Linked DNA regions of Cupriavidus taiwanensis LMG 19424. The protein of the gene in region 1 interacts with the protein of each later gene in a pairwise test. Links are inferred from orthologs where the notes say so. Each region holds a gene or a part of one and is shown in the gene's direction. Other genes may lie near its edges. The genes, in order: RALTA_RS09210 and RALTA_RS00265.

The links.
Region 2: the proteins of RALTA_RS09210 (region 1) and RALTA_RS00265 interact in binary tests that used the Escherichia coli proteins (3 or more experiments, as listed by UniProt). The link is inferred for Cupriavidus taiwanensis LMG 19424 from one-to-one orthologs.

The regions. Positions count from the first base shown.
Region 1 is NC_010528.1:2,013,620-2,023,171, reverse strand. What follows is about bases 4,872-7,870. They hold RALTA_RS09210 (RodZ domain-containing protein), read left to right. Parts: upstream 4,872-5,877; coding sequence 5,878-6,864; downstream 6,865-7,870. Other genes in these bases: ispG (flavodoxin-dependent (E)-4-hydroxy-3-methylbut-2-enyl-diphosphate synthase), read left to right, coding at 6,912-7,870; pilW (type IV pilus biogenesis/stability protein PilW), read left to right, coding at 5,106-5,885; rlmN (23S rRNA (adenine(2503)-C(2))-methyltransferase RlmN), read left to right, coding at 4,872-5,109. In the rest of the region: RALTA_RS09240 (endonuclease/exonuclease/phosphatase family protein), read right to left, coding at 1-805; 23S rRNA (uracil(1939)-C(5))-methyltransferase RlmD, read left to right, coding at 1,042-2,346; RALTA_RS09230 (Bax inhibitor-1/YccA family protein), read right to left, coding at 2,414-3,118; ndk (nucleoside-diphosphate kinase), read left to right, coding at 3,492-3,917; more of rlmN, read left to right, coding at 3,955-4,871; more of ispG, read left to right, coding at 7,871-8,204; hisS (histidine--tRNA ligase), read left to right, coding at 8,243-9,552.
Region 2 is NC_010528.1:47,191-64,000, forward strand. What follows is about bases 5,948-8,940. They hold RALTA_RS00265 (rod shape-determining protein), read left to right. Parts: upstream 5,948-6,918; coding sequence 6,919-7,962; downstream 7,963-8,940. Other genes in these bases: gatC (Asp-tRNA(Asn)/Glu-tRNA(Gln) amidotransferase subunit GatC), read right to left, coding at 5,996-6,295; mreC (rod shape-determining protein MreC), read left to right, coding at 8,159-8,940. In the rest of the region: RALTA_RS00230 (magnesium and cobalt transport protein CorA), read left to right, coding at 1-221; RALTA_RS00235 (tetratricopeptide repeat protein), read left to right, coding at 367-1,068; Asp-tRNA(Asn)/Glu-tRNA(Gln) amidotransferase subunit GatB, read right to left, coding at 1,268-2,725; RALTA_RS00245 (dienelactone hydrolase family protein), read right to left, coding at 2,815-3,930; RALTA_RS00250 (hypothetical protein), read right to left, coding at 3,957-4,415; Asp-tRNA(Asn)/Glu-tRNA(Gln) amidotransferase subunit GatA, read right to left, coding at 4,418-5,923; more of mreC, read left to right, coding at 8,941-9,124; rod shape-determining protein MreD, read left to right, coding at 9,121-9,633; mrdA (penicillin-binding protein 2), read left to right, coding at 9,706-12,012; rod shape-determining protein RodA, read left to right, coding at 12,024-13,166; RALTA_RS00290 (DUF484 family protein), read left to right, coding at 13,308-13,994; RALTA_RS00295 (tyrosine recombinase XerC), read left to right, coding at 14,018-15,094; RALTA_RS00300 (transcriptional regulator GcvA), read right to left, coding at 15,096-16,052; RALTA_RS00305 (DUF2917 domain-containing protein), read left to right, coding at 16,300-16,668. UniProt on the Escherichia coli protein: Forms membrane-associated dynamic filaments that are essential for cell shape determination. Acts by regulating cell wall synthesis and cell elongation, and thus cell shape.

The DNA.
Region 1 (9,552 bases):
CCGCGTTGACTTCGCAGCGCCGGATACGCGCGGCCAGATTCTCCGTGACGAACATGAAGTCGCAGGCGAACGGCGGCTCGGGCCATTGCTCCTTGTCATGGATGGCGCAGGTCGGCGCGTGCGGCAGGCCCGGATGCGCGTGCAGCCAGGCGTCGCGCCATGGCGTGGTGGTGTCGTCAAACGGCTCGAGCATGCGGCGATAGGCGATGTCGTCGGGTTTGCTGTTGAAGTCGCCGCACAGGATGGCTTCGGCGGGGCGCGGTTCCGGCGTGAACGGGCCGGGCCATTTCTCGCTGCGGCCCGGACGGCTGGCGTGGTCGCACGCCTGGACATGCCAGTCGCGCAGCGCCTCGGCCTGGGCGGCGCGCTGGAGCGCCGAGTAGTACTCCAGGTGCGTGCAGATCACGCGCAGCCGCCGCGGGCCGGCCTCGACGGTCACTTCCAGCGCCACGCGGGGCATCGATGCCACGTGCGGATCCGCGGGCCACGGCAAGGCGTGCCGGAATACCTCGCGTACCGGCAGCCTTGTCGCAACCAGGTTGCCGAACTGCTTGTGCGCGCCATTGCGGTCGCGACGGTCGACGCCTGACGCGAACAGCACGTGATAGCCCGGCAGCAGTGCTGTCAGCTCGGCCACCTGGTCGATCCCCGGCTCGCCGCGCAGTTCCGTGAAGCCACGCGTGACTTCCTGCAGGCAGATGACGTCGGCATCTGCCATCGCGCGCAGCGTGTCCACCTGCCGCGCCAGGTCCACGCGCCCGTCCGCACCGCGGCCCCACTGGATATTCCAGGAAATCAGTTCCATACAAGGCCTCCGTCATCGATCGGACCGGTCTGGCATACAATCGCGCTTTCGTAAAACAATACGTCAGGTTTTCTCTGGTGTCCCAAGCCGTGTCCTCCCCACAAGAAACGCCCGCCGTCGCGCCCGCAGCCGCCGCACCGGGTGCCGCACCCGCCGCAAAAGAGGCCCGTGGCCGCGGCCATGCCAACGGCAATGCGCCCGGCGCCGACCCCGTGGTGTCGATCGACAGCCTCGACATGGAGGCGCGCGGCGTCGGCCGCCTGGTGAACGAGGACGGCACGCCCGGCAAGGTCATCTTCGTCGAAGGCGCGTTGCCCGGCGAGACCGTCAGCTACCGCAGCTACCGGCGCAAGCCCAGCTTCGAGCAGGCGCACCTGGGCGAGGTCCTGCAGGAATCGGTCATGCGCGTGAAGCCGGGATGCCAGCACTTCGGCGTCTGTGGCGGGTGCTCGATGCAGCATCTGGATTCGCGCGCACAGCTTGCCATCAAGCAGCGCGTGCTGGAAGACAACCTGTGGCACCTGTCCAAGGTGAAGCCCGACGTGGTGTTCCGGCCGATCGCCGGCCCGGACTGGGGCTACCGTTACCGTGCCCGCCTGACGGTGCGCCACGTGGTGAAGAAGGGCGGCGTGCTGGTGGGCTTCCATGAGCGCAAGAGCAGCTATGTCGCCGACATGACGCGTTGTGAAATCCTGCCGCCGCACGTTTCGGCCATGCTGGTGCCGCTGCGCGAACTGGTGGCGGGACTGTCGATCCGCGACCGCATGCCGCAGATCGAACTGGCCGTCGGGCATGAAGTGACGGCGCTGGTGCTGCGCATCCTCGAGCCGCTGACCGATGCCGACAAGGACCTGCTGCGCGCCTTTGCCGACCAGTACAAGGTGCAGTTCTGGCTGCAGCCCAAGGGGCCGGACACGGTCTACCCGTTCTATCCGACCGACGTCGAGCTGGCCTATACGCTGCCGGAATTCGGCATCCGCATGCCGTTCAAGCCGACTGACTTCACGCAGGTGAACCACCAGATCAACCGCGTGCTGATCGGCCGCGCGCTGCGCCTGCTCGATGCGCAGCCGGGCGACCGCCTGCTCGACCTGTTCTGCGGCATCGGCAATTTCACGCTGCCGCTGGCCACGCAGGGCAAGTCGGTGATGGGCATCGAAGGCAGCGAGGCGCTGACCACGCGTGCGCTGGCCAATGCCGAATACAACGGGCTGGCCGCCAAGACGGAATTCGCGTGCCGCAACCTGTTCGAAGTCACGGCAGACGACATCGCCGCGCTGGGCCGCTTCGACCGCTGGCTGGTCGATCCGCCGCGCGAAGGCGCGCTGGCGGTGAGCAAGGCGCTCGGCGAGCTGGCGCAGCAGGGCAGCGACGTGCTGCCGCGGCGCATCGTCTATGTGTCGTGCAGCCCCGCCACGCTGGCGCGCGATGCCGGTCTGCTGGTGCACGAGGCCGGCTACCGCCTGAGCGGCGCCGGCGTGGTCAACATGTTCCCGCACACCTCGCACGTCGAGTCGATCGCGGTGTTCGACCGCGACTGATCGCGGCGGAGTGCCCAAAAGAAAAGCCGGCCATTGGCCGGCTTTCGTCATGCTGCGGCGTCCGCCGTCATTCGCGGTTGCCGCCGAAGATGCCCAGCAGCGCCAGCAGGTTGGCGAAGACGTTGTACACGTCGAGGTAGATCGCCAGCGTGGCGGTGATGTAGTTGGTCTCGCCGCCGTTCACCACGCGCTGCACGTCGAACAGGATGTACGCCGAGAAAATACCGATCGCGATCACCGATACCGTGATCATCAGCGCCGGCAGCTGCAGCCAGATATTGGCCACGCTGGCCAGGATCAGCAGGATCACGCCGACGAACAGGAACTTGCCGAGGCCGGAGAAATCACGCTTGCTGACGGTGGCGATCGATGCCATCGCGCCGAACACGGCCGCGGTGCCGCCGAAGGCGTACATGATCAGCGCCGGGCCGTTCGAGAACGACAAGGTGACGCTGATCAGCCGCGACAGCATCAGGCCCATAAAGAAGGTAAAGGCCAGCAGCAGGACCACGCCCATGCTGCTGTTCTTGGTCTTCTCGATGGCGAAGAAGAAGCCGAACGCGATCGCCAGGAACAGGATCAGCGACAGGCCGGGGCTGCCCGCCATGAAGCTGAAGCCGGTGGCCACGCCGATCCACGCACCGAGCACGGTGGGGATCATCGAGAGGGCCAGCAGCCAGTATGTGTTGCGCAAGACCCGGTTGCGAACGACGACGTCAGTGACGGTCGACGCACTGTTGCCGAAACCGTAGGTGTTCAGCTTGTTATCCATGGTGACTCCTGTCTCAAAACGGTGAGGCGCCGGCGTTGCGAGACTTCAAATGCGAAGGCTCGTATGGAAGCCGGACGGAACCATCGTCAATGTGGCATCGGGCAGGCCGGATTGCAAGGGCGCGGTAGACCAATCGTCACCTGGCGCTGGCTCGCGTCCGTTCGACGCCGCTCACATTGGATGTTAGCGGCGGCGCTGCGTTCCGGGGATGACAAGGTTGTAATGTGCTGCTTTTGCAACTTGTGGACGGCGTGTGCATAAGGGGGTGGCGGGCACGCCGGAAGGTCCGCAAGACCCTCGAAACCGTCATAGTCTTCGTGCTAGAATTGCACGTTTAATCCATTTGTAACCCCTTCATTTTTCGGAGTTTTTCATGGCGATCGAACGCACCCTGTCGATTATCAAGCCGGATGCCGTGGCCAAGAACGTCATTGGCCAGATCTACGCCCGTTTCGAGGCCGCCGGCCTGAAGATCGTTGCTGCCAAGATGGTGCACCTGTCGCGCGGCGAAGCCGAGCAGTTCTACGCGGTTCACAAGGAGCGTCCGTTCTTCAAGGACCTGGTCGACTTCATGGTTTCCGGCCCGGTCATGATCCAGGCGCTGGAAGGCGAGAACGCCATTGCCAAGAACCGCGACCTGATGGGCGCCACCGACCCGAAGAAGGCCGAGAAGGGCACCATCCGCGCCGATTTCGCCGACAGCATCGACGCCAACGCCGTGCACGGCTCGGACGCTGCCGAAACCGCCGCCGTGGAAGTGGCCTTCTTCTTCCCGGGCATGAACGTCTACAGCCGCTGATCGGCTGCTGACTGATTACCAAGCCGAGTTTGCCGTCATGAACGATCTCGTCAACCTGCTCGACCTCGACGCGGACGCGCTCACCGCCTATTGCGGCGAGCTCGGCGAGAAGCCGTTCCGTGCGCGGCAACTGCAGCGCTGGATCCACCACTACGGGGCCAGCCGCTTCGACGCCATGTCGGATCTCGCCAAGTCGCTGCGCGAAAAGCTCGCGACCCGGGCCGAGATCCGCGCGCCTGCCGTCATCACCGACAACCTGTCGGCCGACGGCACGCGCAAGTGGCTGCTCGACGTGGGCGAGGGCAACGCAGTGGAGACGGTGTACATCCCCGAGGAAACGCGTGGCACGCTGTGCGTTTCCTCGCAGGCCGGATGCGCCGTCAACTGCCGGTTCTGTTCCACCGGCAAGCAGGGCTTTTCGCGCAACCTCAGCACCGGTGAGATCATCGGCCAGCTGTGGATGGCGGAGTTCGCCATGCGTGAGCAGCTGGGCCGCGGCCCCAAGGATGACCGCGTCATCTCCAACGTGGTGATGATGGGCATGGGCGAGCCGCTGCTGAACTACGACGCCGTCGTGCCGGCCATGCGCCTGATGCTTGACGACAACGCCTACGGCCTGTCGCGCCGCCGCGTGACGCTGTCCACCTCCGGCGTGGTGCCGATGATGGACCGGCTGTCGAAGGACCTGCCGGTGGCCCTCGCCGTGTCGCTGCATGCGTCCAACGACGCCCTGCGCGACGTGCTGGTGCCGCTGAACAAGAAATACCCGCTGGCCGAACTGATGGCGGCATGCCGTCGCTACCTGGAATTCGCGCCGCGCGATTTCATTACTTTCGAATACTGCATGCTGGATGGCGTCAACGACGGCGTCGAGCATGCGCGGGAACTGCTGAAGCTTGTCGCCGACGTGCCGTGCAAGTTCAACCTGATCCCGTTCAATCCCTTCCCCGAATCGGGCCTGAAGCGTTCCAACAACGAGCAGATCCGGCGCTTCGCGCAGGTACTGATGGACGCCGGCGTCGTCACCACCATCCGCAAGACCCGCGGCGACGATATCGATGCCGCCTGCGGCCAGCTGGCCGGGGAAGTGAAGGACCGCACCCGCCTGGCCGAACGCGGCAAGTTCGGCAAGATCACGCCGCTGGTGCCGGTCACTGCGAGCGGCCAGCCACGGGAGGCGCGCCCTGCATGATCCGTCTGATCGCTGCGGCCCTGCTGGGGCTGCTGATGTTGTCCGGGTGCCAGCTGCCGCATGCGCCGGCGCAGGATCTCCAGACCGCTTCCGACCAGACCGAGGCCAGGCGCCGGGCCGGCATCCGGCTGCAACTGGCCACCAATTATCTCGAGGCCGGCCAGACCGCGGTCGCGCTTGACGAGATCAAGCAGGCCATTGCCATCGATCCGTCGCTGGCCGATGCCTACCATGTGCGGGCGCTGATCTACATGAGCATGAACGAGCGGACGCTGGCCGAGGACAGCTTCCGTACCGCGGCATCGATGCGGGCCAATGACGGCGACCTGCTCAACAACTACGGCTGGTTCCTGTGCCAGCAAGGGCGTTACGGCGAGGCCGTGCCCATGCTGCAGCGCGCCGTGTCGGCCCCGTCCGCCGGCGGCCCGGTCAAGCCGCTGATCAGCCTGGGTGCGTGCGAGCTGCGCCAGGGCCATAGCGCCGAGGCGGAGAAGAACCTGAAGGCCGCGCTCGGCTACGACCGCAACAACCCGGTGGCGAACACCAACCTGGCGCTGGTGTTCTACCGGCGCGGCGATTACGTACAGGCGCGGCAGTACGTCCTGCGCGTCAACAACAGCCAATTTGTCACTGCGCAATCCCTCTGGCTGGGAGCGCGCATTGCCCACCGTCAGGGCGACGGCCGCACGCAGGATGCGCTGGGAGCGCAGCTGCGCAGCCGCTTCCCTGACTCGCGCGAGGTGGCCGCCTACGAACAAGGAGCATGGGATGAGTGAGCACGACCGCGCCGCAGGCCAGGCCGTACCGACGCAAGCAGTCGGCGGGGGCGCGCATGAGGGAGAACGTGAAGCCGCGGCGCGGGAGATCGGCGCGGCGCTGGCGCGCGAGCGCGAGGCGCAGCGGATGTCGGTCGAGGACGTCAGCGCACGGCTGAAGGTGGCGGCCAGCAAGCTGCGTGCGATCGAGGCGGCCAACCTGCAGGCGCTGCCCGACGTAACCTTCGCCAAGGGCGTGATGCGCGCCTATGCCCGCATGCTCCACGTCGATATCGACCCGCTGCTGGCGCGCTTCCAGCCGCGCCCGGTGGCGCAGGTGGCGGAAATCGCCCGCCAGCGCGAGGGTGGCATCAATGCGGCCTTCGACGACCGCAACCGCTTCCGCTCCGGCGGCAATGGCGGCCGCTGGATCTGGCTGGCGCTGGTCGCGGTTGGCGTGGCCGCCGGCATCTGGTTCGGGCTGGACCATATCCGCGCGTGGCTGGACGCGCGCAGCAGCGCCGCCGAGACGGTGGCGGCCGAGGCCCCGGCCGCGGATAACGCGGGCACTGAGGCCGGTATCGTGACCGCGGCGCTGCCGCCGGTCATGGCTGCCAGCGACTCGCCGGCACCGTCCGCCGAAACCATTCCCGCCAGCGCGGCGGCGGCGCCGGCAACGCCGGCAGCCACCACGGCTGCTGCTGCATCGGCTCCGGCGGCCCCGACGGCATCTGCCGCGGCAGCGCCGACGGCGCCCGCGGAGGGCGAGCTGCAGATCCGCTTTGCCGCCGATACCTGGTTTGAAATCCGCGACAATAGCGGCAAGGTCGTCATGGGTGGCACCGCCAAGGCCGGGCAGACCATGGCTGGCGGCGGTACGGGTCCGTACCGGGTGGTGATCGGCAACGTCAAGGGCGTCGAATCGTTCACGCGCGGCGGCACGCCGGTCGACCTGAAGGCCGCCAACCGCAACAACGTGGCGCGCCTGACGCTGCCCTGAGCTGGCGCGAGGTGCGGCAAGGTGCGTCTTTGCAAGGTGGTAACGCTATGAACCAACAGCTCTGTCTACCGGTCCTGCCGGGCCCGCTGCCGCGTCGCCAGACCCGCCAGGCGCGGGTCGCGTGGGGCGACAATGTGGTGACCATCGGTGGCGGCGCGCCGGTGCGGGTGCAGTCGATGACCAACACCGACACGGTCGATGCCATCGGCACCGCGATCCAGATCAAGGAACTGGCGCGCGCGGGTTCGGAGATCGTGCGCATCACGGTGAACACGCCCGAGGCCGCGGCGGCGGTGCCGTCGATTCGCGAGCAGCTCGACCGCATGGGTGTCGACGTGCCGCTGGTGGGGGACTTCCACTACAACGGCCACAAGCTGCTGCAGGACTATCCGGCCTGCGCCGAGGCGCTGTCCAAGTACCGCATCAACCCGGGCAACGTCGGCCAGGGCGCCAAGCGCGATACGCAGTTCGCGCAGATGATCGAGATGGCGTGCCGCTACAACAAGCCGGTGCGCATTGGCGTGAACTGGGGCAGCCTGGACCAGGACCTGCTGGCGCGGATCATGGACGAGAACGCCGGGCGCGCCGAGCCGTGGCCGGCGCAGAGCGTGATGATCGAGGCGCTGATCACGTCGGCCATCGATTCGGCCAGGAAGGCCGAGGAAATCGGCCTGCCGGGCAGCCAGATCATCCTGTCGTGCAAGGTCTCGCAGGTGCAGGAGCTGATTGCGGTGTACCGCGAGCTCGCGCGTCGCTGCGACTACGCGCTGCACCTGGGCCTGACCGAGGCCGGCATGGGCAGCAAGGGCATCGTGGCTTCCACGGCGGCGCTGTCGGTGCTGCTGCAGGAAGGCATCGGCGACACCATCCGCATCTCGCTGACGCCGGAGCCCGGCGCGCCGCGCGAGAAAGAGGTGTACGTCGGGCAGGAGATCCTGCAGACCATGGGCCTGCGCAATTTCACCCCGATGGTGATTGCCTGCCCGGGCTGCGGACGCACCACCAGCACGGTGTTCCAGGAACTGGCGGCCAGCATCCAGGCCTACCTGCGCGAGCAGATGCCGCAATGGAAGACCGCCTATCCGGGTGTCGAGGAAATGGACGTGGCCGTGATGGGCTGCATCGTCAACGGCCCCGGCGAAAGCAAGCACGCCAATATCGGCATTTCGCTGCCGGGCTCGGGCGAATCGCCGGCCGCGCCGGTGTTCGTCGACGGCGTCAAGGTGAAGACGCTGCGCGGCGAACGCATTGCAGAAGAATTCCAGGCGATCGTAGACGAATACGTTCGCACGCATTACGGCCCGGGCGCTGCACGGGACGGCAAAGAAGTGGCAGCCTGAGCCGGACCGGCCGGGGCCAGCAGCCTGACTAGAACAGAATGACGCAAACCGAGACCATGGCCGCCGCCGGCGCCGCCAAGACCGAACCCAAGGTACGCCCCGCCAAGGCCCTGCAGGGCGTGAAGGGCATGAACGACATGCTGCCGGCCGACGCGCCGCTGTGGGAGCATTTCGAGAATGCCGCGCGCGCGATGCTGCGCGCCTACGGCTACCAGCAGATTCGCACGCCCATCGTCGAGCATACCCAGCTGTTCGTGCGCGGCATTGGCGAGGTCACCGACATCGTCGAGAAGGAGATGTACTCCTTCACCGATTCGCTCAACGGCGAGCAGCTGACGCTGCGCCCCGAGGGCACCGCCGCGGCCGTGCGCGCCACCATCGAACACAACCTGCTGTACGACGGCCCCAAGCGCCTGTGGTACACCGGCCCGATGTTCCGCCACGAACGTCCGCAGCGCGGCCGCTACCGCCAGTTCCACCAGCTCGGTGCCGAGGCGCTGGGCTTCGCCGGTCCGGACGTGGACGCCGAGATCATCCTGATGTGCCAGCGCCTGTGGGATGACCTGGGGCTGACCGGCGTGCGCCTCGAGATCAATTCGCTGGGGCAGGCCGACGAGCGCGCGGCGCACCGCGAACAGCTGATCAAGTACCTGGAAGGCTTCCAGGACATCCTGGACGACGACAGCAAGCGCCGCCTGTACACCAACCCGCTGCGCGTGCTCGACACCAAGAACCCGGCGCTGCAGGACATGGCGGCCAACGCGCCCAAGCTGATCGACTTCCTGGGCGAAGAGTCGCTGGCGCACTTCGAGGGGGTGCAGCGCCTGCTGAAGGCGAACAACATCCCGTTCAAGATCAACCCGCGCCTGGTGCGCGGCCTCGATTACTACAACCTGACGGTGTTCGAGTGGATCACCGACAAGCTGGGCGCGCAGGGCACCATTGCCGGCGGCGGACGCTATGACCCGCTGATCGCGCAGATGGGCGGCAAGCCCGCGCCGGCTTGCGGCTGGGCCATGGGCATCGAGCGCATCATCGAACTGATCCGCGAAGAGGGCGTGGTGCCCGACGCCGTGGGGTGCGATGTCTACCTCGTGCACCAGGGCGAAGCCGCCGCGCAGCAGGCGATGGTCGCGGCCGAGCGGCTGCGCGACGCCGGCCTCGACGTGGTGCTGCATGCCAGCCCGGACGGCAAGGGCGGCAGCTTCAAGTCGCAGATGAAGCGCGCCGACGCAAGCGGCGCCGCCTATGCCGTTATCATTGGCGACGACGAAGTGGCCGCCGGCGTGGTTCAGGTCAAGGAACTTCGCCAGCGCGAGCAGGCCGAAGGCGGTGGGCAACAGGCCAC
Region 2 (16,810 bases), 2.0 Mb from region 1 along the record:
ACCTGGCGCTGGTGACCGTGGGCCAGAACGAAGTGGTCAAGCGGCTGGCCGGCTGGGGCGCGATCCTGGCGATTCCGACCGTGGTGTTCAGCCTGTACGGCATGAACTTCGATTTCATGCCGGAGCTGAAGGTGCACTATGCCTATCCGGCCGTGATCGGCGTCACCGCGCTGGCCTGTGGCGCGCTGTGGCGGCGTCTGCACCGTGCGGGGTGGATCTGAGCCTCGGTTCGATTTATTGGCGCGACGAATGATCGGGTCGTGATTTCTTTCTTGTCGATTATTCGCGCCAATAATCCAGCCGCTACCTGCTGCCCCTGCGGACTCCTACACTGGAGCAAAGAAGGCCTCGCGCCCGGAGTCCGCCATGTCGAAAGCCCATCCCTCGCGTGCCGCCATGCTGGCCGGCATGCTTTGCGCATGGCTGCTTGTGCCAACCGCCGCCGGCGCCCCCCAGCCGCCTCCGCCCGCGCAGGCGCAGACCCGCGATGCGGTAGCGGCTTACGAATCTGGCCGCTTCGACGAGGCCTTGCGGGGTTTTGCCGGCGCCGCGCGCCAGGGCAACCGACTCGCACAATTCAACTACGCGATGATGCTGCTGCGCGGCGAAGGCACCGCCGCGCGGCCGCAAGAGGCGTTGGTATGGCTGCGCAAGGCGGCCGACAACGGCATGACCCATGCGCAATACACCTGGGGCGATCTTTACGAGCGCGGCCAGCTGGTGCCGAAATCGCTGGAAGAGGCGAACCGCTGGTATGAGCGCGCGGCGCAGGGCGGCCACGTGCAGGCGCAGATGGAACTGGCGACGAACTATTTCACCGGACGCGGCGTGCCGCGCGACTACGGGCAGGCGTTTGCGTGGTACCAGCGCGCGGCGAGCGCGGGAGACGGTGGCGCGCAGTACATCGTCGGCAGCTTCTATGAGCGTGGCGAGCCCGGCGTGGTCGACCAGGATATCGAGCAGGCGAAGATCTGGTACGCGCGCGCCGCGGCGCGCGGGGACACGGGGGCGCTGGCGAAGCTGAGGTCGCTGCTGGAGGAGACGGTGAAGGGGAGGGCGGGGATGTAGGGAGGAATTGCCCATGCAAGCTGCTCGACATCCACTGAAGCCTCAAACTCCCGTCATTCCCGCGCAGGCGGGAATCCAGCGTCTTTGAAGTCCCGAAGGGGAACTAAAAGCCACTGGGTCCCCGCCTGCGCGGGGACGACAACCACCGGTTACTGGCAAAAGGGTAGCAAACCGGCGGGTTGGAAAGGACTAGGCGGCCTTACCCCAGCTTCTTCCTCAGCAACTCATTCACCTGCGCCGGATTGGCCTTGCCCCTGGTCGCCTTCATTGCCTGGCCGACCAGCGCGTTGAACGCCTTTTCCTTGCCCGAGCGGAATTCCTCGACCGACTTGGCATTGGCGGCCAGCACGTCGTCGATGATCTTCTCCAGCTCGCCGCTGTCGGACATCTGCTTCAGGCCCTTGGCCGCGATGATGGCGTCGGCGTCGCCGTCGTGCTCGCCCGCCCACATGGCCGGGAACACGTCCTTCTTGGCGGTGTTGTTCGACACCGTACCGTCGGCGATGCGCGCCAGCAGCTTTGCCAGCTGCGCCGGCCGGACCGGTGCGTCGTCGATGGCGATGCCTTCGCGGTTCAGCTGCGACGACACGTCGCCCATCAGCCAGTTGGCGGCGGGCTTGGCGTTGGCGGCGCCGGCGTCGGCAACCACGGCCTCGTAGTAGGCGGCGAAGGCCTTGGTCGCGGTCAGCGTGGTCGCGTCATACGCCGACAGGCCGTATTGCGACACGAAGCGCGCCTGCATCGCGGCCGGCAGCTCCGGCAGCGCATCGCGCACGCGCTCGACCCAGGCCGGCTCGATCTCCAGCGGCATCAGGTCGGGGTCGGGGAAGTAGCGGTAGTCGTGCGCGTCTTCCTTGGTGCGCATGGCGCGGGTCTCGCCGGTGTCCGGGTCGAACAGCACGGTCGCCTGCTGGATCTTGCGGCCGTCCTCGATCTCGGCGATCTGCCACTGCACTTCATATTCGATGGCCTGCTGCAGGAAGCGGAACGAGTTCAGGTTCTTGATCTCGCGGCGCGTGCCGAATTCCTTCTGGCCGACCGGGCGCACCGACACGTTGGCGTCGCAGCGGAAGCTGCCTTCCTGCATATTGCCGTCGCAGATGCCCAGCCACACCACCAGCGAGTGCAGCGCCTTGGCGTAGGCCACCGCTTCGGCGGCGCTGCGCATGTCGGGCTCGGTGACGATTTCCAGCAGCGGCGTACCGGCGCGGTTCAGGTCGATGCCGGTCATGCCGGCAAAGTCTTCGTGCAGCGACTTGCCCGCGTCTTCTTCCAGGTGCGCGCGCGTCAGGTTGACGGTCTTCTCGTAGAACTCGCCCTTCCTGCCTTCGACCTGGATGGTGATGGTGCCGCCCTGGACCACCGGGATCTCGTACTGGCTGATCTGGTAACCCTTGGGCAGGTCCGGGTAAAAGTAATTCTTGCGTGCGAAGATGCTGCGCGGCGCGATGGTGGCGCCGATCGCCAGGCCGAACTGGATGGCGCGCTCGACCGCGCCCTGGTTGAGCACCGGCAGCACGCCCGGCAGCGCCAGGTCCACCGGCGACGCCTGCGTGTTGGCCTCGGCGCCGAAGGCGGTGGAGGTGCCGGAAAAAATCTTGGAGGCCGTCGACAGCTGCGCGTGCGTTTCGAGGCCGATCACCACTTCCCATTGCATGGCGGTATTCCTGTTCGGTTCTTTGGGTGTTGTCTGTTGCGGGGGAGCGGCAGCGCCGCCCTGGTGTTCTGTCTGGTCTTGCGTGCCGGTCAGGGGTCGGGACTGGCCAGCCAGGAGTCGAGCTGTGCCAGCGCGGCCACGCGCGCCACCGCGTCGCCGCCAACGGTGACGCTCTGGCTCTTGCGCATGGCGGCGGCGGGCACGTCGGTGCGCCGATGCAGCTCGCTGGTGCCATCGAAGCCGTGATAGGCGCCCGGGTAGATTTCAAGCCGGAAGCGCGCCCCCGGCTGGCGCGCCTGCACTGCGCTCTGCAGCATGGCGCAGCGGGTTGCCGGGGTCCAGTCGTCGGCGCCGCCGATCATCAGCAGCAGCGGCGAGCGCAGGCGGAAGCTGTGCTGCTGCACCGCGCGCTTGCAGCCCGGGTAGAACGCCACCGCGCGCTCGACCGGCGGCGTGCCGGCCGGCCACGGGCGGCTGGCATCGACGGTGGCCAGCACTGCCTGCGCGCCGTTCGACCAGCCCAGCAGCACGATGCGCGAGGCGTCGACCGCGGGCTGCTGCGCCACCCAGCGCAGCGCGGCGAGCGCGTCGGCGCGGCGGGTGCGCTCGTCGATGGCGCGGTTATCGATGGGCTCGGCGCAAATGCCGTGGGGCTTGCCGCGCGCGCTGAAGCTGTCGGGCATCAGCACCGCATAGCCGCGTTCGGTGAGCCAGTGCGCGTATTCGCGGTAGCGTTGCTGCAGCAGTGCGGAAACATCCGTCGTGCCGGCGACGGTGCTCGTGGCGGCCGTCGTGCCGTCGCGCCGCGCGCCCTGGGCCAGCAGGCCGCCGCAGCCGTGCAGCGCCACCACCACGGGCAACGCCCGCGGCGTGGCGCCTTCGCGCGGCAGGAACCAGTAGGCGGTCAGCGCCGGCGTGGCGGCATCGCCGCGCAGCTGGACCCGCTGCGCGGGCACGGGCGCGACGGCAGCCCTGGCCGCCGCCGAAGAAGCGGGCGCGGCCCGGCTCACCGCGTTGGGCGCCAGCACGCCCGCCGGCGTCAGCGGTGCCGGTGCGTCCAGCGCGGGTGCCGGCAGGTCCGGCGTATGCGCCGCGGCGCCGGCCAGCCATGCGCTGCATCCCAGCGCCACCGCGGCGCTCAGCCACGCGCCCGCCGGACGTGCGGGGCGCGGCGCGTGTTGCGGAGTGACGGGTGCGTGGACCATGGACGGTTGCTGTGGCTTAGGCGACTTCAGCGCGTGGCGGCACAGCCGCCGCTGCCGGGCTCGAACATCACCGGCCAGGCCTGTTCATAGATACCGGGCGTGCAGCGCTGCTGGCAGTTGGCATGCGCCAGCGTGACGCGGCGCGGGTCCTGCCAGACCATCAGCTTGCAGCCGCTGCCGTCGTTGGCGCGCAGTTCGATATGCGGCTTCTTCTGGACCTGTCGGAACTCGGCCAGGTTGAAGCTGCACGAGCCGCGCTTGCCGACCCACAGCTTCCACGACAACTGCTGCACGCTGTTGTCCGAGATGCGCAGCTGCGCGTCTTCGCGGAAGCCGTCCTCCTCGGTGCGGCGGCAGTCGCCGGCCAGGTCGATGTCGCGGCTGGCGATCGGCGTGGGCTTGCCGATGATCGGCAGCTGGATACAGCCTGCCGCCAGCGTGGCGAATACCAGGGCGGCGAGCAGCCGGAGGAAGGTCGGGTTCATGGTCAGGCCTTGGCCGGGCGGCGCAGGTGCCAGTCGGTCGCCTGCTGGAACGCGTGCGCGGCCTGCAGCAGGCGCGCTTCGTCGAAGTAATTGCCGATCAGCTGCAGGCCCACCGGCATGTTGCCCTCGCCGAAGCCGCACGGCACGCTCATGCCGGGCAGGCCGGCCAGGCTGGTCGACAGCGTGAAGATGTCGGCCAGGTACATCTGCACCGGGTCCGAGGTCTTCTCGCCCAGCTTCCACGCCACCGTCGGCGCCACCGGGCCCATGATCACGTCGCACTGGGCAAAGGCGCGCTGGAAGTCGTCGGCGATGATGCGGCGGATCTTCTGCGCCTGCAGGTAGTAGGCGTCGTAGTAGCCGTGCGACAGCACGTAGGTGCCGACCAGGATGCGGCGCTTGACCTCGGCGCCGAAGCCTTCGGCGCGGGTCTTCTTGTACATGTCGAGCAGGTCGCGGTACTCGGCGGCGCGGTGGCCGTAGCGCACGCCGTCGAAGCGCGACAGGTTCGACGAGGCCTCGGCCGGCGCGATCACGTAGTACACCGGGATCGACAGCTCGGTCTTGGGCAGCGACACCTCGACCAGCGTGGCGCCCAGCTTTTCATATTCGGCCAGCGCGGCGCGCACGGCCTGTTCCACGTCGGCCGACAGGCCCTTGCCAAAGTACTCCCGGGGCAGGCCGATGCGCAGGCCCGCCAGCGGGCGCTCGGCCGTAGCGCCGGCGCGCGGCTGCCCCAGCAGGCGGGTGTAGTCCTCGTCCACGCCGCCCTGCGCGGGCGGGATGCTGGTCGAGTCCTTCGGGTCGAAGCCGGCCATGGCGTTGAGCAGCAGCGCGCAGTCCTCGGCGGTGTGGGCCATCGGGCCGCCCTGGTCCAGCGACGAGGCGAAGGCAATCATGCCGTAGCGCGACACGCGGCCGTAGGTCGGCTTGATGCCGGTGATGCCCGAGAACGATGCCGGCTGGCGGATCGAGCCGCCGGTGTCGGTGCCGGTGGCGGCGGGCGCGAGGCCGGCGGCGACGGCCGCGGCCGAGCCGCCCGACGAGCCGCCGGGCACGCGGCCGGCGTCCCACGGGTTGCGCACCGGGCCGAAATGCGAGTTCTCGTTGGACGAGCCCATCGCGAACTCGTCCATGTTGGTCTTGCCCAGCGTGACCATGCCGGCGGCGGCCATGCGCTCGACCACGGTGGCGTCGAACGGGCTTTCATAGTTGCCGAGCATCTTCGAGCCGGCGGTGGCGCGCCAGCCGCGCGTGACGAACACGTCCTTGTGCGCGACCGGCACGCCGGTCAGCGGCGCGGCCTCGCCGCGCGCGCGGCGTTCGTCCGCGGCGCGGGCCTGGGCCAGGGTCAGCTCGGCATCGACATGGATAAAGGCGTTGAGCGCGGCGGCCTGCTCGATGCGGGCCAGGTACTCGCGCGCGAGTTCCTCGGCGGAGACGGTGCGCGCGGCCAGGGCGTCGGCTAGCTGGCGCAGGGAGGTCACGGAATCAGCGGAAAAGGGCATGACAGTCGGTTGGCATCAGGGGTGTTGTACTGGCGGCGGCACGTGGCGCGTGGCGGCACGGCCGGACAAGGGTCATTCGATGACCTTGGGCACCAGGTACAGGCCGTTTTCGGTGGCGGGCGCGGGGCGCTGATAGTCTGCGCGGCGGTCGGTTTCGGTGACCACGTCCTCGCGCAGGCGCTGAACCATGTCGCGCACTGCCGACAGCGGGTGCGCCTGCGGTTCGATGCCGGTGGTGTCGACCGCCTGCATCTGCTCGACCAGCGAGAAAAAGTTGTTCAGCTGCGCAAGCGTCTGGGCGGCCTCGTCATCGCTGGTTTCGATGCGGGCGAGGTGGGCAATGCGCTTGACGTCGGATAGGTCGAGGGCCATGGCGTGGTGGGTCGGATGCTCGTATGCGGAAGGTGCCGGCAGCGGCCGGCGGCCAGCCGTGCGGCGGTGGCGCCGCGCGGTCGGGCAGGGCGGCTCCGGGAGCGCTGCAACGGCGCAACGGAGTCGTCGGAATTACAGGGTTTTTCAGGCCGTAAACGCCCGAAGCAGCAGGAATTATAAGGTATCATTGCGTGCTCCCGACCTTTGGCAACGCCTTCGTCACTTTGCCGCGCGCCCGCCCCCCGCTGGCCCGCCGTGCCCGGCGGCCGAAGGTGCCCGAAGGGAAACCTGGGTCCTCTGATTAGGCCTTTGCCGCCGGCCGCGACACGCCCCAATGCCACGGGCCGCGACGCGCCGGTGCCTGCACATTTTTGTGCGCATTGTCGCGAACTTTCTCGCGAGGTCTAATCAAAGGTTCCCGTAGGGCCAGCCTGCCTGGCAAGACGCGGCGGTGCCGAACCCGACTCCCATCCAGCATCCCGCGGGTCCCCCGCGCCGGAGCGTGGGCGGGCCGGGAAGCCGAGAACCATTCCGTATTCAACACCCAAGCCATGCGTGGCCGGGCCGCTCGCGGCGCCGGCCACTTCGCCTACCCGCGAACACCATCACAGACAGGATTCCTGATGTTCGGATTTCTCCGCAGCTACTTCTCCAACGACCTGGCGATCGACCTCGGCACCGCCAACACGCTGATCTACATGCGCGACAAGGGCATCGTGCTGGACGAGCCCTCGGTCGTTGCGATCCGCCAGGAAGGCGGCCCCAACGCCAAGAAGACCATCACGGCGGTGGGCAAGGAAGCCAAGCAGATGCTGGGCAAGGTCCCGGGCAACATCGAGGCGATCCGCCCGATGAAGGACGGCGTGATCGCCGACTTCACCGTGACCGAGCAGATGCTCAAGCAATTCATCAAGATGGTGCATGACAGCAAGCTGCTGCGCCCGAGCCCGCGCATCATCATCTGCGTGCCGTGCGGCTCGACCCAGGTCGAGCGCCGCGCCATCCGCGAATCGGCGCTGGGCGCCGGTGCCAGCCAGGTCTACCTGATCGAGGAGCCGATGTCGGCGGCGATCGGCGCCGGTCTGCCGGTGTCGGAGCCGTCGGGCTCGATGGTGGTGGATATCGGCGGCGGCACCACCGAGGTGGGCATCATCTCGCTGGGCGGCATGGTCTACAAGGGCTCGGTGCGCGTCGGCGGCGACAAGTTCGACGAGGCCATCGTCAACTACATCCGCCGCAACTACGGCATGCTGATCGGCGAGCAGACCGCCGAGGCGATCAAGAAGGAAATCGGCTCGGCCTTCCCGGGCTCCGAAGTCCGCGAGATGGAAGTCAAGGGCCGCAACCTGTCCGAAGGCATCCCGCGCGCCTTCACCGTGTCGTCCAACGAAATCCTGGAAGCCCTGACCGATCCGCTGAACCAGATCGTGTCCGCGGTGAAGATCGCGCTGGAACAGACCCCGCCCGAACTGGGCGCCGACATCGCCGAGCGCGGCATGATGCTGACCGGCGGCGGCGCGCTGCTGCGCGACCTGGACCGCCTGCTGGCCGAGGAAACCGGCCTGCCGGTGCTGGTCGCCGAAGACCCGCTGACCTGCGTGGTGCGCGGCTCCGGCATGGCGCTGGAACGCATGGACAAGCTCGGCAGCATCTTCTCCTACGAGTAAGAAGGACGCTCACGTGGCGATGCGCGGCCTGCCGGATCGACCGATCATGGCGGCGTCGCGGCGCCTCATCCGCCGGGGCCGGGCCCTGGCAGCTCCCGCCGCCCGACCGTGCCGCGCCTGTCCCCGCCAGGGGCCGGGGCGCGGCACGGCGGGCGGCGGGGCGTTTCCGCGTGGCCTCCGGCCTTTGTTCGGGTAAATGGATTACTCCCCTCCGCCGCTCTTCAAGCAAGGCACCTCGGCCGTCGCCAGGCTGGTCCTGTACGTGGGCATCGCGCTGGCGCTGCTGGTGGTCGATGCCCGTTTCGACGCGCTGCGCGTAGGGCGGCAGGTCGCCGCCACCGTGCTGATGCCGGTCGAGCGCCTGGTGCTGGCGCCGCGCGACGCGTTGCGCACCATGTTCGACTATGCGCAGTCGTCGGCGACGCTCGCCACCGAGAACCGCGAGCTGCGCCAGAACGCCGTGCAGCAAGCCCAGGCCTCGGTGCGCCAGGCTCAGCTCGAGGCCGAGAACAACCAGCTGCGCAAGCTGCTGGGCCTGGCACAGCAGTCGGCCACGCCGGTGACGGCGGCCGAGATCCTGTATGACGCGCGCGACCCGTACAGCCAGCGCATCGTCATCGACAAGGGCAGCCAGCACGGCCTGCGCGCCGGCTATCCGGTGATCGACGAGCGCGGCGTGGTCGGGCAGGTGACGCGCGTGTCGCCGTTCCAGTCCGAGGTGACGCTGCTGACCGACAAGGACCAGGCGATTCCGGTGCAGGTGGTGCGCAACGGGCTGCGCAGCGTCGCCTTCGGCGGCGCCCGCGCGGGCCACCTGGATCTGCGCTTCATGGCCGCCGCCGCCGACCTGCAGCAGGGCGACCTGCTGGTGACCTCGGGCCTGGATGGCACCTATCCGCCGGGCCTGCCGGTGGCGAAGATCGTGCAGATCGAGCGCAAGGCCGATACCGCGTTCTCGCGCGTCTATTGCGAGCCGGTCGCCGGCGTGCGCGCGCACCGCCAGCTGCTGGTGGTGCGCTACGACGCCAACATCCCGGCGCGCGAAGCGGTCGAGGCCCGGCCGGAAGCGCCGGTTAAGGGCGCCAAGTCGGCCGCGGCACGCGCCGCCGCCGACAGCGCCGCGGCCGCCAAGGCCTCGCCCGCCAAGGAGGCACCACGGTGACCAATCCCCAATACCTGCTGCGGCCGGTCAATCCGGCCTTTATCGCCTTCAGCTTCGTGCTGGCGTTCCTGTTCAACCTGATGCCGTGGGGCACCACGCTGTGGATCCCGGACATGGTGGCGCTGGTGCTGGTGTTCTGGAACATCCACCAGCCGCGCAAGGTGGGCATGGGCGTGGCCTTCCTGCTGGGCCTGCTGATGGACGTGCACGATGCGCGCCTGCTGGGCGAGCATGCGCTGGCCTACACGCTGCTGGCCTACTTCGCCATCACCATCCACCGCCGCGTGCTGTGGTTCACCGTCTATACCCAGGCGCTGCACGTGCTGCCGCTGCTGTTTATCGCGCACGCGGTGCCGGTGCTGATCCGGCTGGCCATGGGCGCGCCGCTGCCGGGCTGGCCGCTGCTGCTGGCGCCGGCGATCGAGGCGCTGCTGTGGCCGCTGGCCACCAGCCTGCTGCTGGCGCCACAGCGCCGCTCGACCGATGTCGACGAGACCCGGCCGATCTGACGCCGCCATCGCCCGCCATCGCCACTATCGCCATCATCGCCCACCACCGATGCCTCCAGGCCACGCAGTATCATGACCGAAATCCGCAACGTCGAACTGGAAATCGGCCGCTTCCGCATCCGCGTGGCGGCGGCGGCGCTGTTTACGGTGATCTGCTTCGGCCTGCTGTTCTCGCGCTTCCTGTGGCTGCAGTGGTACAAGCATGACCAGTACTCGGCCAAGGCCGAGGACAACCGGATTTCGGTGGCGCCGATCGAGCCCAACCGCGGCATCATCATGGACCGCAACGGGATCGTGCTGGCGCGCAACTATTCGGCGTACACGCTGGAGATCACCCCGTCCAAGCTGACCGATACGCTGGAAAACACCATCGAAGGCCTGTCGGCGCTGGTCGAGATCCAGCCGCGCGACCGGCGCCGCTTCAAGCGTCTGATGGAGGAATCGCGCAGCTTCGAAAGCCTGCCGATCCGCAGCCAGCTGACCGACGAAGAGGTGGCGCGCTTTTCGGCGCAGCGCTTCCGCTTCCCCGGCGTCGACGTGCGCGCGCGGCTGTTCCGCCAGTACCCGCTGGGCGAGTCGGCCTCGCACGTGATCGGCTACCTGGGCCGGATCTCGCAGCGCGACCAGGAGCGCATCGAGGCCATGGACGAGGCCAACGATGCCGACGGCGCGAAGTATGACCCGCGCAAGGATGCCGACAACTACAAGGGCACCAACTACATCGGCAAGATCGGCCTGGAGCAGAGCTACGAAAGCGAGCTGCACGGGCTGACCGGCTTCGAGGAAGTGGAAGTCAGCGCGGGCGGCCGACCCATCCGCACGCTGTCCACTTCGCCCGCCACGCCCGGCAACAACCTGATCCTGTCGCTCGACATCCGCCTGCAGCAGCTGGCCGAGGCGCTCTATGGCAACCGCCGCGGCGCACTGGTGGCGATCGAGCCGTCCACCGGCGACATCCTGGCCTTCGTCTCCAAGCCGACCTTCGACCCCAACCTGTTCGTCGAGGGCATCGACACCACTACCTGGAACGAGCTCAACGGCTCGCCCGACAAGCCGCTGCTGAACCGGCCCCTCAGGGGCACCTATCCGCCGGGATCGACCTACAAGCCTTTCATGGCGCTGGCGGCGCTCACCACCGGCAAGCGCACCGCGGCATGGGGCATGTCCGACCCGGGCTACTTCACGCTGGGCAACCACACCTTCCGCGACGACAAGCCGGGCGGCCATGGCTGGGTCGACATGCACAGCTCGATCGTGCATTCATGCGACACCTATTACTACGCGCTGGCGCGCGACATGGGCGTCAACGGCATCCACGACTTCATGAAGCCGCTGGGCTTCGGCCAGATCACGGGCATCGACATCGAGGGCGAAAGCCGCGGCATCCTGCCGTCGACCGACTGGAAGCGCAAGGCCTACCGCAAGCCGGAGCAGCAGAAGTGGTATGACGGCGAGACCATCTCGCTGGGCATCGGCCAGGGCTACAACAGCTTTACCATCCTGCAGCTGGCGCAGGCGACCTCGGTGATCGTCAACGACGGCAAGGTGATGAAGCCGCACCTGGTCAAGGCCATCGAAGACGCGGTCACGCGCAAGCGCACGCTGACCGTGCCCAAGGAAAGCTACACCATCCCGCTCAAGCAGTCCGACATCAACGTGATCAAGCGCGCCATGGTGGCGGTGACGCACTCGGGCACGGCCGCGCGCGTGTTTGCCGGCGCCGCCTACGAGTCCGCGGGCAAGACCGGCACGGCGCAGACCTACAGCCTGTCCAAGGGCGAGAAGTACAACCACCACGCGCTCGCCGAGCACAAGCGCGACCACTCGCTGTACACGGCGTTCGCGCCGGCCGACAACCCCAGGATCGCGATTGCGCTGATCGTCGAGAACGCCGGCTTCGGCGCCGCGGTGGCCGCGCCGATCGCGCGCAAGGTGATGGACTACTACCTGACCGGCAAGTGGCCCGCCGAGCTGGAGGCGATCGCGCCGCCCGCCGGCGAGCGCCTCGCCGGCCGCGCGCCGGTGGATACGCCGAGCGTGTTCACCACCGGCCAGACCGCCAGTATTGCCAGCGCCACGGTGATGTCCGGCGGCGGCGCCCCGGCCAGCGGCGCGGCCGCCAGTGCGGTGGCGGCGGCCTCGGCCGCGCAGTTGCCGACGCCCGAGGCGATCGCCGCGACGCTGGATCCCGATGCGATTGCCCCGGCCTCGGCGGTGCAGACGCTGGACCAGCGCATGCTGCAGGCGCTTGGCCACAGCAAGCCGCAGACCCCGGCGCCGGCCTCCGCGACGGTCGTGCCGGCCAAGGCGCCCGCGCCCAAACCACGTGTCAAGCCGGTCGCTGCCAAGGCAGCCAGCGGTGCCGACGCCACCCGCTGAAGGAGACGCGCATGGATCGACGCCGCGTCATGTCCCTGGTCAAGACCGCGCTGACCGGTTTTGACAAGCCGCTCTCGCTGATCGTGTTCCTGCTGTTCGCCACCGGCATCGTGGCGCTGTACTCGGCCGCCATCGACATGCCCGGCCGGGTCGAGGACCAGCTGCGCAACATCCTGCTGTCGTACGTGGTGATGTTCGTGATTGCCTACCTGCCGACGCAGACCCTGATGCGGGTGGCGGTGCCGATCTATACGGTGGGGGTGGCGCTGCTGATCGCGGTGGCCATGTTCGGCCTGATCCGCAAGGGCGCGCGCCGCTGGCTCTATGTCGGCATGGTGATCCAGCCGTCCGAGATCATGAAGATCTCGATGCCGTTGATGCTGGCGTGGTACTTCCAGAAGCGCGAGGGCGTGATCCGGTGGTTCGACTTCATTGTCGCGCTGGGCCTGCTGCTGATCCCGGTGGGCCTGATCGCCAAGCAGCCCGACCTGGGCACCGCGCTGCTGGTGATGGCCGCGGGCCTCTACGTGATCTACTTCGCGGGGCTGTCGTGGAAGCTGATCCTGCCGCTGATGGGCATCCTGGTGGTCGCCATCACGCTGCTGATCACGTTCCAGAACGACATATGCGCGCCCGGCGTGAACTGGCCGGTGCTGCACGACTACCAGCAGCACCGCGTCTGCACGCTGCTGGATCCGACTAGCGATCCGCTCGGCAAGGGCTTCCACACGATCCAGTCGATCATCGCGATCGGCTCGGGCGGTGTCCAGGGCAAGGGCTGGCTCAAGGGGACGCAGACCCACCTGGAGTTCATCCCGGAAAAGCACACCGACTTCATCTTCGCCGTGTACTCGGAAGAGTTCGGCCTGATCGGCAACGCGGTGCTGCTGGTGCTGTACCTGCTGCTGATCTTCCGCGGGCTCTTTATCGCGGCCAATGCGCCGACGCTGTTCTCGCGGCTGCTGGCGGGTTCGATCACGCTGATCTTCTTCACCTATGCCTTCGTCAACATGGGCATGGTCAGCGGCATCCTGCCGGTGGTGGGCGTGCCGCTGCCGCTGCTGAGCTACGGCGGCACCGCGCTGGTGACGCTGGGCGCTGGCATCGGCATCCTGATGAGCATTTCGCGGCAGAAGCGGCTGATCCAGACGTAGGCTGGGGCATGCCTGCGGTTTGCTCCCCTCTCCCCCAAGCGGGAGAGGGAGCCGCCAGCGTGGGATCGAGCGTTTTCGCCGCGCCCGTCACGACCGCTTTGCTAAACTGCCACCCACTTTATCTCTACCGGTCCACGCCCCATGAACGCCCAAGACGTTGCCGCCTACCTGCAGAGCCATCCCGAGTTCTTCGAAGAGCATGCCGAGCTGCTGGCCGCGGTGCAGCTGACCAGCCCGCACAGCCATCGTGCTGTGTCGCTGCAGGAGCGCCAGATGGAAATCCTGCGCGAGAAGAACAAGGGCCTGGAGCTGCGCCTGGCGGACCTGGTCCGCCATGGCCACGAGAACGACCGCACCCAGCAGCGCCTGCATGACTGGCAACTGCGGCTGCTGGCCGAGGCCGATTCGCATGCGCTGCCATATGCGGTGCAGGACGGCCTGCAGCAGGTCTTCGACGTGCCGGCGGTGGCGCTCAGGCTTTGGGATGTCGCCGAGCAGTACGCGCACATGGAAGTGGCGCAGGGCGCCAGCGAAGACCTGCGCATCTTTGCCGAAGGCCTGCGCGCACCGTATTGCGGCAGCAACAGCGGCTTCGAGGCGGCCAGCCTGCTGGAGCGCGACGATGTCACCTCGCTGGCGATGGTGACGCTGCGCGTGCCGGTGCGCGCCGGCGAGGCCGAGGCCGGCGCCGACGTGCGTGGCGCGGCCTTTGGCTTGCTGGTGCTGGGCTCGCCCGATCCGCGCCGCTTCCACGACGGCATGGGCACCGCCTACCTGTCGCAGATCGGCGCAGTGGCGGGCGCTGCGCTGAACCGGCTGCGCGACTGAAGCCGCGGCCTTGCGATAACGCCATGACTGCACGCCGGCCGCCGCGCGCTGTGGTCCCATCGTCCGCGCCCGCGGACGGCGAGGCGCCGCCGCCAGATCCGCTGGTCACGCGCTATCTCGACTGGCTGCGCGGCAGCCGCAAGCTGGCCGAGCACACGCTGTCGGGCTATGCCCGCGAACTGCGCGTGCTGCAGGCGCACGCGGCGCAGCATGCGCCGGGTGTCGCGCTGCTGGCGCTGCAGACGCACCATATCCGCAATTTCGCCGCACGGCTGCATGCCGCCGGGCTGGTCGGCACCAGTATCGGGCGCGCGCTGTCGGCATGGCGCGGCTTCTATCTGTGGGCGGCGCGCCATGGCCATGGCGTGAGCGTGAATCCGGTCGACGGCGTGCGCGCGCCGCGCTCCGGGCACGCGCTGCCCAAGGCGCTGTCGGTCGAGCACGCGGTGGCGCTGGTCGCACACCCTGCCGGCACCGATGCCGAGGCGCTGCGCGACCAGGCTGTCTACGAGCTGTTCTACTCGAGCGGGCTGCGGCTGTCCGAGCTGGTGCAGCTCGATCTGCGCTATGCCGAAGCCGACGGCTACCGCTCCAGCGGCTGGCTCGACCTGGCCGGCGCCGAGGTCACCGTGACCGGCAAGGGCTCGCGCCGGCGCACGGTGCCGGTAGGCGGCAGGGCCATCGCCGCGCTGCAGGCGTGGCTGGCGGTGCGCGACGGCTTGCTGCGGCCGGGCGCCGCGCCCGAGGATGCCCATGCCCTGTTCCTGGGGCCGCGCGGGCGGCGCCTGTCGATGCGCACGGTGCAGTTGCGGCTCAAGCAGCAGGCGCTGCGCGCCGGGGTGCCGGCCGACGTGCATCCGCATATGCTGCGGCATTCCTTTGCCACCCACATGCTGCAGTCTTCCGGCGACCTGCGCGCGGTGCAGGAGATGCTGGGCCATGCCAGCATCTCGACCACGCAGGTCTACACCGCGCTGGATTTCCAGCACCTGGCCAAGGTCTACGACAAGGCCCACCCGCGCGCCGGCCGGGCGCGCGCAAAGCCGGCAGCCGATGCCGCTGCAAGTGCGGCGCGCGTCGACGACACCCCGGAAGACTGACTCACTCCCACTGCGCCAGCACCTCGCGGAAGCGCTCGATTTCCGGCAGCAGCCAGCCGCGGAATGCCTGCACCTTGGGCAGGTTCAGCGAGCCCGGCGCGCACACGAAATACAGCAGCCACGGACACGGGATGCTGACGTCGAACAGCCGCACCACGCGCCCGGACAGCAGGTCGTTGCAGGCCAGCGAAGAGCGGATCAGGGCGATGCCCTGGCCTTCCGAGGCGGCCTGCAGCAGCAGCGACGAATCTTCCAGCAGCAGGCCCTTGCGGGGCTCGGGCCAGTCGAGCCCGGCGGCGTCGAACCACGGCTTCCACGGATCGCCCTCGCCGCGCAGCAGCGGCATGCCCGCCATGTCCTGCGGCCGTCCGGGCAGGCGTCCGCCGTTGAAGGCGGGGCTGCAGACCGGGAAGAATACATCGTCGAGCAGCCGCTCGACATACAGGCCGGGATAGTCGCCACTGCCCATGCGCAGCGCGATATCGACTTCCTCGTGCGCAAAGTTGACCAGCGTGTTCGACGACAGCAGCTCGACATCCAGTTCGGGATGGCGCTCGATAAAGCTGCCGATGCGCGGCGTCAGCCAGCGCGCGGCAAACGACGGCATGGTGCTGATGGTCAGGCGCTTGTCGCGGTTGCCGGCCTGCAGCGCGCGCGTGGCATCGGCGATCTGCAGCAGCGCGTCGCGCACGCGCTCGGCATAGAGCCGGCCGGCCGGGGTCAGCGCTACGCGCTTGCCGTGCCGCTCGAACAGCGGCATGCCCAGTTCGTCTTCCAGCGCGCGGATCTGGTGGCTGACCGCGCCGTGGGTGACGAACAGCTCGGTTGCCGCGCGCGAAAAGCTCTCGTGCCGCGCCGCGGCTTCGAACGCGCGCAGCGCGGTCAGGGCCGGCAGGCGCGGCAATTCGCGGTGCCAGCCGCGCGGCATGTCTTTCTCCCAGGCGCTCTTCCAGGCCATGGCCGTCTCCAGACGATCGGGGTTATGTGAGATTCGCTAACAAGAACAAAGAAAATATATCGTTTTGATAGTGGTCGGGCAATCACTAATATTTCATCACCGGCCCCCGCTTTGCACACTTCTTCACGGCGATATTCGCAGGATTTAACTGGCCTGGTCCCCTTGCCGGGCCAGTTCCTGCGGCCCGCCGAGAATCCGTACTGCGTCTGGCGTATCCCCGCCAGGGCCGGCTGAACGGAGAACCACCATGAAAACCGTGCTCACAACGACCGAGTTCACCCTGAATCCTGGCGAAGTCACCGCGCTGTCGGTGCACGCCGCGCAGCGCCTGCATGTTGCAGACGCCCGTGGCACCGACGTGTGGCTGACCCGCGAAAACGATTCGGAGGACTACTGGCTGCGTTGTGGCGGCAGCCTGCTGCTGCGCGCCGGGGACGAGGTGGTGATCAGCATCGACCCGCGAGCTGTGCATCCGGTGCGCCTGGCGCTGATTGCCGAAGCCCGCCGTCCGGTGCTGGCGCTGGCCGACCTGCCGCACCTGGTGTACCGCAGCCTGCGCCGGCTGGTTCGAGGCACCGAATGGACGCCGAACCAGGACCGGGTCACCGCATCCTGAAGGGCAGGACGGCGCACCGTCCGCGTCGCCTGGGGCCCGGGGCCATCTGCGCCTGGTCTGGTCGCGTGACGCTTCGGACGGTTCCGCGTCTTCCACCCCCTGAACGGGGCAGGCAGGGCCGGCGCAAGCCGGCCCTTTTCGT